2 regions of the Psychrobacillus sp. NPDC058041 genome follow, and region 2 is predicted to be linked to the other one. Evidence: a T-box and tRNA genes for the amino acid it is inferred to sense, from the RefSeq annotation. Region 2 holds a T-box; the other holds one or more tRNA genes.

Region 1 (4,398 bases), on a different contig from region 2:
AAATATTCTACAGAGTTGTTATAATAAAACTTGTCTTTCAATAATTATTCAAGTCTAGTGATGATGGCGAAGAGGTCACACCCGTTCCCTTACCGAACACGGAAGTTAAGTTCTTCAGCGCCGATGGTAGTTGGGGGTTTCCCCCTGTGAGAGTAGGACATTGCTGGGCTTGCAATAAATACATAAAAGTATTAAATTAAGTTGATGCACAAATGCTCTACTTATCGTAATATTACCCAGGAGGATTAGCTCAGCTGGGAGAGCATCTGCCTTACAAGCAGAGGGTCGGCGGTTCGAGCCCGTCATCCTCCACCATATTTTCTACTCTTGCCGGAGTAGCTCAACTGGTAGAGCAACTGACTTGTAATCAGTAGGTTGAGGGTTCAAGTCCTTTCTCCGGCACCATTTATTTCGAGCCATTAGCTCAGTTGGTAGAGCATCTGACTTTTAATCAGAGGGTCGTAGGTTCGAATCCTACATGGCTCATCACTTTCTAAGTGAATTATTTATGCGGGTGTGGCGGAACTGGCAGACGCACTAGACTTAGGATCTAGCGCCGCAAGGCGTGGGGGTTCGACTCCCTTCACCCGCACCATTAATTTCATAACCGAGCGGAAGTAGTTCAGTGGTAGAACACCACCTTGCCAAGGTGGGGGTCGCGAGTTCGAACCTCGTCTTCCGCTCCATAAATTCATTTAAGTGCCGGGGTGGCGGAACTGGCAGACGCACAGGACTTAAAATCCTGCGGTAGGTGACTACCGTACCGGTTCGATTCCGGTCCTCGGCACCACTTTTTTGAAAAATATATGCGCCCGTAGCTCAATTGGATAGAGCGTCTGACTACGGATCAGAAGGTTGTGGGTTCGACTCCTGCCGGGCGCGCCATATAGACGGGAAGTAGCTCAGCTTGGTAGAGCACTTGGTTTGGGACCAAGGGGTCGCAGGTTCGAATCCTGTCTTCCCGACCAGTTATTAAATTATGGGGCCTTAGCTCAGCTGGGAGAGCGCCTGCCTTGCACGCAGGAGGTCAGCGGTTCGATCCCGCTAGGCTCCACCATAATAATGTTAAAATGTAAAGATCATGGCGGCGTAGCTCAGCTGGCTAGAGCATTCGGTTCATACCCGAAAGGTCGTGGGTTCGACTCCCTCTGCCGCCATCTTAAGGACCTTTAGCTCAGTTGGTTAGAGCAGACGGCTCATAACCGTCCGGTCGCAGGTTCGAGTCCTGCAAGGTCCACCAACAATATTTCGGAGGAATACCCAAGTCTGGCTGAAGGGATCGGTCTTGAAAACCGACAGGCGGGTCATACCGCGCGGGGGTTCGAATCCCTCTTCCTCCTCCATTTTTAAATCATTGTTGTTGGAAGCATTAAGGCTTTAAATAAATAAATTTAAAAGATTATATATTATTGTCGCGGGGTGGAGCAGTTCGGTAGCTCGTCGGGCTCATAACCCGAAGGTCACAGGTTCAAATCCTGTCCCCGCAACCAAATGGTCCCGTGGTGTAGCGGTTAACATGCCTGCCTGTCACGCAGGAGATCGCCGGTTCGATCCCGGTCGGGACCGCCATTTATTTATAAGTTTTAATAGATATATAAATGTACATATTTTTTAGAGATTTAGGTTAAGCAGCTGACGAAGAGATGCGGTGCTTAAAATAAATCGAAGTAGGCTCAGTAGCTCAGTCGGTAGAGCAAAGGACTGAAAATCCTTGTGTCGGCGGTTCGATTCCGTCCTGAGCCACCATTTATGCGGGTGTAGTTTAGTGGTAAAACCTCAGCCTTCCAAGCTGATGATGAGAGTTCGATTCTCTTCACCCGCTCCAATAGTGGGCCTATAGCTCAGCTGGTTAGAGCGCACGCCTGATAAGCGTGAGGTCGATGGTTCGAGTCCATTTAGGCCCACCATTATTCCGAAGTAGCTCAGTGGTAGAGCAATCGGCTGTTAACCGATTGGTCGTAGGTTCGAGTCCTACCTTCGGAGCCATATATATGGGGAAGTACTCAAGTGGCTGAAGAGGCGCCCCTGCTAAGGGTGTAGGTCGGGCAACCGGCGCGAGGGTTCAAATCCCTCCTTCTCCGCCATATATTTGGCCCCTTGGTCAAGCGGTTAAGACACCGCCCTTTCACGGCGGTAACACGGGTTCGAATCCCGTAGGGGTCATAGTTTTAAAAAAGGTAATCATTTATATGATTACCTTTTTTTTATGTTGTAAAAAGATACTATAAGTTTTGGGTTCTATAATATTTGTTGGGGTATCCAGCAAATAAGAAAGACAACATTCTTCGGAGAAATAATTTGTCTATCAATACTAAGTAGAAGTAGAGAAAAATAGGAAGTATAGATCGATAAAGAAGCGGAGCCGCGTTCGAAATTGTATCTTCCGACGCCTTTAAAAAAGTAGGAAGGAGTTTTATCTCGTATTATCCAGACCAAAAGTCCAAGTCCATTCACATTCCAAGAGAGCGACGGACAAACACCTACCACAAGGGGACCGAAAATAGAGAGGGTGGAAGTGACGAACTCACTTCCAACTTATGTTTAGTCTACAGCATTCGTTAAATGTGAAGGTCATAGGATGCTTGTTCATTTCTTAATAGATTTGAAAGTGAACAAGCAAATTAAATGAAAAACAGCTAGGAAAATAAATTTCCTAGCTGTCTATTCAAATGTAATAGCCTAAAAGTAACCCAATTCCAAGTAAAAATACAAATATCGTGTTTGTAAGTGCTGTATCTTTCATTGCTGGTGCTACTTCGATTGAATTTTCTTTTTCTCTAAATAATTTGATCGCATGCATTGGTTTTTTTATGCTTAGTAAGACTAACAATGTCCAAGGAGTAACAACTTGCATAATTACTAAAATAACAATCCATAAGTAAGAGATAATAAAGTAAGAAGCTAATATAGTGATGGCATTTTTTCTACCTACAAGTATGGCCATTGTTTTTCTGCCGCCCTCTTTATCCTCCACAATATCTCTAGTATTATTAGATAACATGATCCCTGCTACAAGTAAAGCACTTGGAACTGAAAGTAAAATCGCGAAGTTTGGTACGGTACCGACTTGAATGTAAGTAGCAATTAAAACGATCAACATTCCCATAAATAACCCGCTAAATAATTCACCAAATGGCGTATACGCAATAGGATAGGGCCCGCCAGTGTATAAATATCCTATAGCCATAGAGAGCGCCCCTACAATTAATAACTTCCAAGAGCTTTCATAGCAAATGTAAAGTCCTAATAATGCAGCAATTCCATAGAGTAATAGAGCTAGTTGCAAAACGGTTTTGGGTTTAACTCCATTTCTAACAATTGCTCCACCAATTCCAACCGATTCTTCGCTATCGAGTCCCCTCGCATAATCGTAATATTCATTGAACATGTTTGTTGCGGCTTGGATTAAAAGGCAAGCAAATAACATAGCAAAAAATAATAGCCAGTTAATGTTTGCATAGTAAAGAGCTATCATTGTTCCTAAAAATACGGGAGCAAATGAAGCAGTCAATGTATGTGGTCTTGTTAATTTCCACCAAATGCGCCAGCCTGTATCGGCTTCTAGTTCATGTGACATAGGTTTTTTCTCTCCTTTAAAAGAATCAACCTCAATTTTAGCATATATTCGCTACTAAATGTGTGCTGAAAACTGTAGAAAGATGTATGATTAAAGGTAGAGTATTTTACTTAATCAGTTTTGGGGAAAAACACCAACTGAGAGTTTAAAGACGTCTAAAGTCTTGTGCGTAATTTATTAAGCCGAAGCGGGCTTCACTATTGAAACTTTTATACAAAAGGTTATTTATACGGAGGTAATATATATGCCGAACACCACCGGGCAAAAGAAGTCATCATTACGTTTTTATACAGAAACAATAGAAGTATCGAGATTATCTTCTCATGCTTTTTTTGAGGCAGGAGATGAATGTTATAAAGGTAAACGATTTTTTTGGCAAAATAAAGAGAAAACTTTTACATTAGTAGGATTAGGACATGCCCATACCATTTCAAATGATCTTGAAGATAATAGATATCAGGATATTGCTTCAAAATGGAAAGAGTTGTGTCAGTTATCCTTAAAGGAAAAAGCAGATGTATCCCCCATCCTTTTTGGAGGATTTTCGTTTGATCCGTTCAATAAAATCTCTTCAGAGTGGGATACATTCCCATCTGCGTTTTTCGCAATATCTACTTTTCAATTAGTTATTCAAAATGAACAAGCATTTGTTAGTATCCATTTAATAACAGATGAAGAGCATAGTATAGAGACGTTCGAAAAACTTCGAATTGAAAGAGATGCTTTAATACACACAGCTCAAGTAAAAGAGCTTAAAAATCATTCAAAGTCCAAATTAGTGGAAAGAGAAGATCGTTTAAAAGAAGAATACTTACAAGCTG
Region 2 (4,398 bases):
TTCATCTAAAATATGACCTGTCGATAATACTCGTTTGTACGGAGCTTTACCCGTAAATAAAATGGATACAGCTAGTAAGCTATAAAACCATCCTCGCGTTTGATCTATTCCTTCAATGACTACATCAGCTGGGAATTGTTTGTCAAAAAGCTCTTTATTTTCAAAAGGATAATGGTATTGCGCAAATGGCATAGAACCACTATCGAACCAAACATCAATTACTTCTGGAGTTCTTGTCATAGTCCCTCCACATTTTGAACATTGAATCTTCACTTGATCTACATATGGCTTATGCAATTCAATGTCATCTAAAGGATGAATAGAATGCTTTTTTAGCTCTTCAATACTTTTCGGTGCATATTCATGACTACATTCTCCGCATTCCCAAACGTTGAGCGGTGTGCCCCAATAGCGTTTACGACTAATATTCCAGTCCACCATTTGTTCTAAGAAGTTTCCGAATCGGCCGTGTTTGATATGCTCTGGATACCAAGTAACTCCTTCATTATTTTGTATAAATTTTTCTTTCAAGGCAGTTGTTTGGATAAACCAGCTTTCATTTGCATAGTACAAAAGAGGGGAATCACAACGCCAGCAATGAGGATAACTATGTTCATACTTTTCTTTACTGTAAAGCAAACCTTTCTCTGAAAGATATCGAACAATATCTACATCGCAATCCTTCACAAATCGACCTTCAAAACCTATAACTTCCGAAGTATACTTTCCTTTTTCATCTACAACATTTACGAAGGATAACCCATTTTCCTTCACCACTTTATAGTCTTCTTCTCCGTAAGCTGGTGCAATATGGACAATCCCTGTTCCACTTTCTGCAGATACATAATCCGCAGTTACCACTCGATGTCCGATTTCCACATTTACAAAATTAAATAATGGCGTATATGGAATGTCTTTTAAATCTGAACCTAGATGTTCAGAAAGTATTTCATAGTCATCCTTCAATACAGAGCTTACTAATGCTTTCGCAACAATAAAAATATCTTGCCCTTGTTTTGCACGAACATATTCTAGCGAAGGATTAACTGCTAGTGCAACATTTGCTGGTAAAGTCCAAGGGGTTGTCGTCCATCCAAGAAAGTATTCATTTTCACGATCTTTTATTTTGAATTTAGCCGTAGCAGATAAATCCTTTACGTTTTTATATCCTTGGGAAACTTCATGTGAGCTAAGAGAAGTTTGACAACTAGGACAATAAGGGGATACTCTGTGACCTTTTTGTAATAACCCTTTTTCATGAATAGTGCCTAGTATATTCCATTCACTTTCAATATAATCATTACTTAAAGTTAAATAAGGATCATCCATTTCTACCCAGTAACCTAGCTGTTCAGTAAACTCTCGCCACTGTTTTTCATATACAAAAACACTTTCTTTACATTTTTCAACAAAAGCTTCTACACCATATTTTTCTATATCACTTTTACCAGAAATACCTAATTGTTTTTCTACACCTAATTCAACTGGTAAACCATGCGTATCCCAGCCAGCCTTTCGGATTACTTGATGTCCAGTCATTGTTTTATATCGTGCAACTACATCTTTAATCGTCCTACCTAGTGCGTGCCCAACATGTGGTAATCCATTTGCCGTAGGTGGTCCTTCATAAAATACAAAAGAAGGGTATTCTTCCCTATCATCTATGGACTTTTTAAAAATATTTTCTTTCTCCCATTGTGCTCGTATCCGTTCTTCTCGCTCGATTACAGTTTCTTTTTCGTTTGCTTTAACCATTTGATATCACTCCTATTTTTATTAATAAAACATACAAAAAACCCGTCCCTGGAAAGGGACGGGTTTAACCGTGATACCACCCTAATTCTATTGCTAACTTTCGTTACACAATAGCACTTAGCCACGTACAATCATACGTGTTCCTTTTAACGGTAGACACCCGGTCTCACTTACTCAATTTCAGCTCGACTTCTCAGAGAGGATTTTCATAAATGAACTGAACACCGGATTTCAGCAAACACCGGCTCTCTTTGGAACAGTTTCATCAACTACTTTTTCTCATCAACGAATTTGTATGGTTTTATTATGGATGAATTTAACACAAGACAGAACGATTTGTCAAATTATTATACATGTTTACAGCTACATTTTTAACCGTAATGTTCTTCATGCTCTTTTGAGGTTAAACCTTCGATAACCCTAATTTAAACAGCTTTTGACCTTAAAATAATGCAATCATTAATTGATTATCTAACTAATTACAAAAGGAAAGACCAACATTTGTCGTTTTAAGTTCGATATAATCCACCTTCCGAAAGGATAACTTGTCCTGTTATCCAATTTGCATCTTAACTAGCAAGAAATGCATTATGTGTACAGAATCGTCTTCAGGTATATCAATACGCCCCATTAAGATCATCCGTGTAGCTCAATATTAGCGATCCACCATAGGAGAAGAAAATATTTATAGAACGAGTATAGGATACTACGGCTGGATTTATTACCTTTCGGTGTAAATAAGAATTATTAAATTAATTCCACAATACTTCCCGTAATAAAAGAAAAGGTCTGATTCACAGACCTTTTTTTACTTTTACCAATTGATATTAGTTTTTTTCGCTGTGAATCTTAAGTAATTCTTCAATCAAGATTCCATTAATTTTCAGACCTGAAATATCACAATTATTAATTTCAATATTAGACAAATTACAACCTGTATACTGGGCATTAGTTAAGTTGCAATTCTCAAATGTAACTGGTTTATAATTTTGCTCTGAATCATAGTTATGATCGTTTTCGTCTGGAAAAACCACATTTTGGAAACTCGCACCCATTAAATGTACAGAATTAACCTGTAGGTCTCTTAAATTAGCATGCATAATTTTAGCATTTGATAAATTTACATCTGAAATTTGTGTTCCAGATAAATTCACATCATTTAAAACTAGTTCTCTCATATTTACATTTTTAAACTTCGTTCCTGCTAAGCTTACGTTATTAAAATCTAAGTTTTCGGCTTTAACCTCTTCGAATTTTGAACCTGAAATATCTGTTTTATGTAAATCTAAGAAATCTGTTTTCCACATAAATTTAACCTCCTAAAAAATGATTTTATTTTTAAAAATATTCTATATTTATAGAAAAAATCCTTTGAAGAAAATTTATTTTTTTAAATCTTAGTTCACAAGAAAATATATTCGATTCGATAAAAATTAAAAGAGCAGTGTAAGGATATTTAAGTAAAGCATACGTTTACGGGAAACGAAATTCTCTTTTGTGTGAGATCTTAATATCTATCGAATCGCTTTCCACTAATCTTTCGTTAACCTTCCAGTGTAAATGGTTCTATAACTTTATTTTCATAAGATGATAACACGATGTTGGTGGAAGGTGTACCGTAAAGCATGGATTCATCGATAAATTTTTCTAAACTCTTAACAGAATTAGTTGCTAATTTTACAATATAGCTTATCTCACCTGCTACTCGGTAACATTCCAATACATCAGGGTGATTATGACAAAAATTCGATAATGCTTTACAGTCTTTTGACTTGAACAAAATAATAGCACTAATAGGACGTTCCATTTTTTTTACATCAACTTGAGCATGATAGCCTTCAATTACTTGTTGCTCCTCAAGTTTACGCACTCGTTCTATTACTGCTGGAGATGATAAATGAACGACTTCTGCCAATTCTTTCATTGAAATTTTAGCATTTTTCTGTAATTCTTTTACAATTTCTTTATCGATTTGATCCATAAACGTCATCTCCTTTTTTTATAAGTTAGAATAACCTAAATTCCTTATAATTTAAAGTTAAATAGTTAGATATCCTTTTTATACTTATATAAATAAACGCTTTGTTCTACTAAAATGGTGCATGAGGAGGTTATTGATACAATGAAAAAAACATTATTACTATTAGCTGATGGTTTCGAAGCAGTAGAAGCAAGTGTATTTACAGATGTGCTTGGTTGGAGTAAATAGGAAGGTGATGGTTCGACGGAAGTTGTGACAGTAGGTCTTCGAGAAAAACTAACTTGCACGTGGAATTTCACTGTTTTACCCGAAAAAACAATAGAGGACATTCAATTAGAGGAATTTGATGCACTTGCAATTCCAGGTGGATTTGAAGAAGCAGGTTTTTATAAAGACGCATTTAGTGAGCCATTTTTGAATGTGATAAGGTATTTTCATAAAAATCAAAAACCGATTGCTAGTATTTGCGTTGCATCGCTTGCACTTGGTAAAAGTGGCATTCTTAATGGTAGAAATGCCATTACTTATAATCATCCAACAAGTATTAGAAAAGAGCAGCTAAAGAACTTTGGTGTAAATGTTCAAGAGGAACCAATTGTTCGGGATGGACATATCATCACTTCGTCAAACCCCGGCACGGCTTTTGGTGTTGCCTTTTCATT

What was found. A T-box is a leader RNA that pairs with one kind of tRNA and senses whether it is charged. The one in region 2 lies ahead of ileS (isoleucine--tRNA ligase), so its partner is inferred to be a tRNA-Ile.
Region 1: it has a tRNA-Ile gene. The T-box ahead of ileS (isoleucine--tRNA ligase) is inferred to sense a tRNA for this amino acid. The anticodon was not compared.

Annotation. Positions count from the first base shown of each region.
Region 1 is NZ_JBHVRO010000012.1:102,316-106,713, reverse strand. Features, by position in the region: rRNA gene rrf (5S ribosomal RNA) at 54-169, shown strand; tRNA gene ACFVR1_RS17025 (tRNA-Val) at 240-315, shown strand; tRNA gene ACFVR1_RS17020 (tRNA-Thr) at 330-405, shown strand; tRNA gene ACFVR1_RS17015 (tRNA-Lys) at 414-486, shown strand; tRNA gene ACFVR1_RS17010 (tRNA-Leu) at 511-595, shown strand; tRNA gene ACFVR1_RS17005 (tRNA-Gly) at 612-686, shown strand; tRNA gene ACFVR1_RS17000 (tRNA-Leu) at 702-790, shown strand; tRNA gene ACFVR1_RS16995 (tRNA-Arg) at 809-885, shown strand; tRNA gene ACFVR1_RS16990 (tRNA-Pro) at 892-968, shown strand; tRNA gene ACFVR1_RS16985 (tRNA-Ala) at 982-1,057, shown strand; tRNA gene ACFVR1_RS16980 (tRNA-Met) at 1,084-1,157, shown strand; tRNA gene ACFVR1_RS16975 (tRNA-Ile) at 1,164-1,240, shown strand; tRNA gene ACFVR1_RS16970 (tRNA-Ser) at 1,251-1,343, shown strand; tRNA gene ACFVR1_RS16965 (tRNA-Met) at 1,414-1,490, shown strand; tRNA gene ACFVR1_RS16960 (tRNA-Asp) at 1,494-1,569, shown strand; tRNA gene ACFVR1_RS16955 (tRNA-Phe) at 1,671-1,746, shown strand; tRNA gene ACFVR1_RS16950 (tRNA-Gly) at 1,752-1,825, shown strand; tRNA gene ACFVR1_RS16945 (tRNA-Ile) at 1,831-1,907, shown strand; tRNA gene ACFVR1_RS16940 (tRNA-Asn) at 1,912-1,986, shown strand; tRNA gene ACFVR1_RS16935 (tRNA-Ser) at 1,994-2,084, shown strand; tRNA gene ACFVR1_RS16930 (tRNA-Glu) at 2,092-2,163, shown strand; gene ACFVR1_RS16925 (1,4-dihydroxy-2-naphthoate polyprenyltransferase) at 2,666-3,577, opposite strand; gene ACFVR1_RS16920 (isochorismate synthase) at 3,822-4,398, shown strand, end outside.
Region 2 is NZ_JBHVRO010000002.1:287,562-291,959, reverse strand. Features, by position in the region: gene ileS (isoleucine--tRNA ligase) at 1-1,755, opposite strand, end outside; T-box leader at 1,807-2,050, opposite strand; gene ACFVR1_RS03955 (pentapeptide repeat-containing protein) at 2,583-3,062, opposite strand; gene ACFVR1_RS03950 (Lrp/AsnC family transcriptional regulator) at 3,299-3,736, opposite strand; partial or broken gene ACFVR1_RS03945 (DJ-1/PfpI family protein) at 3,878-4,398, shown strand, end outside.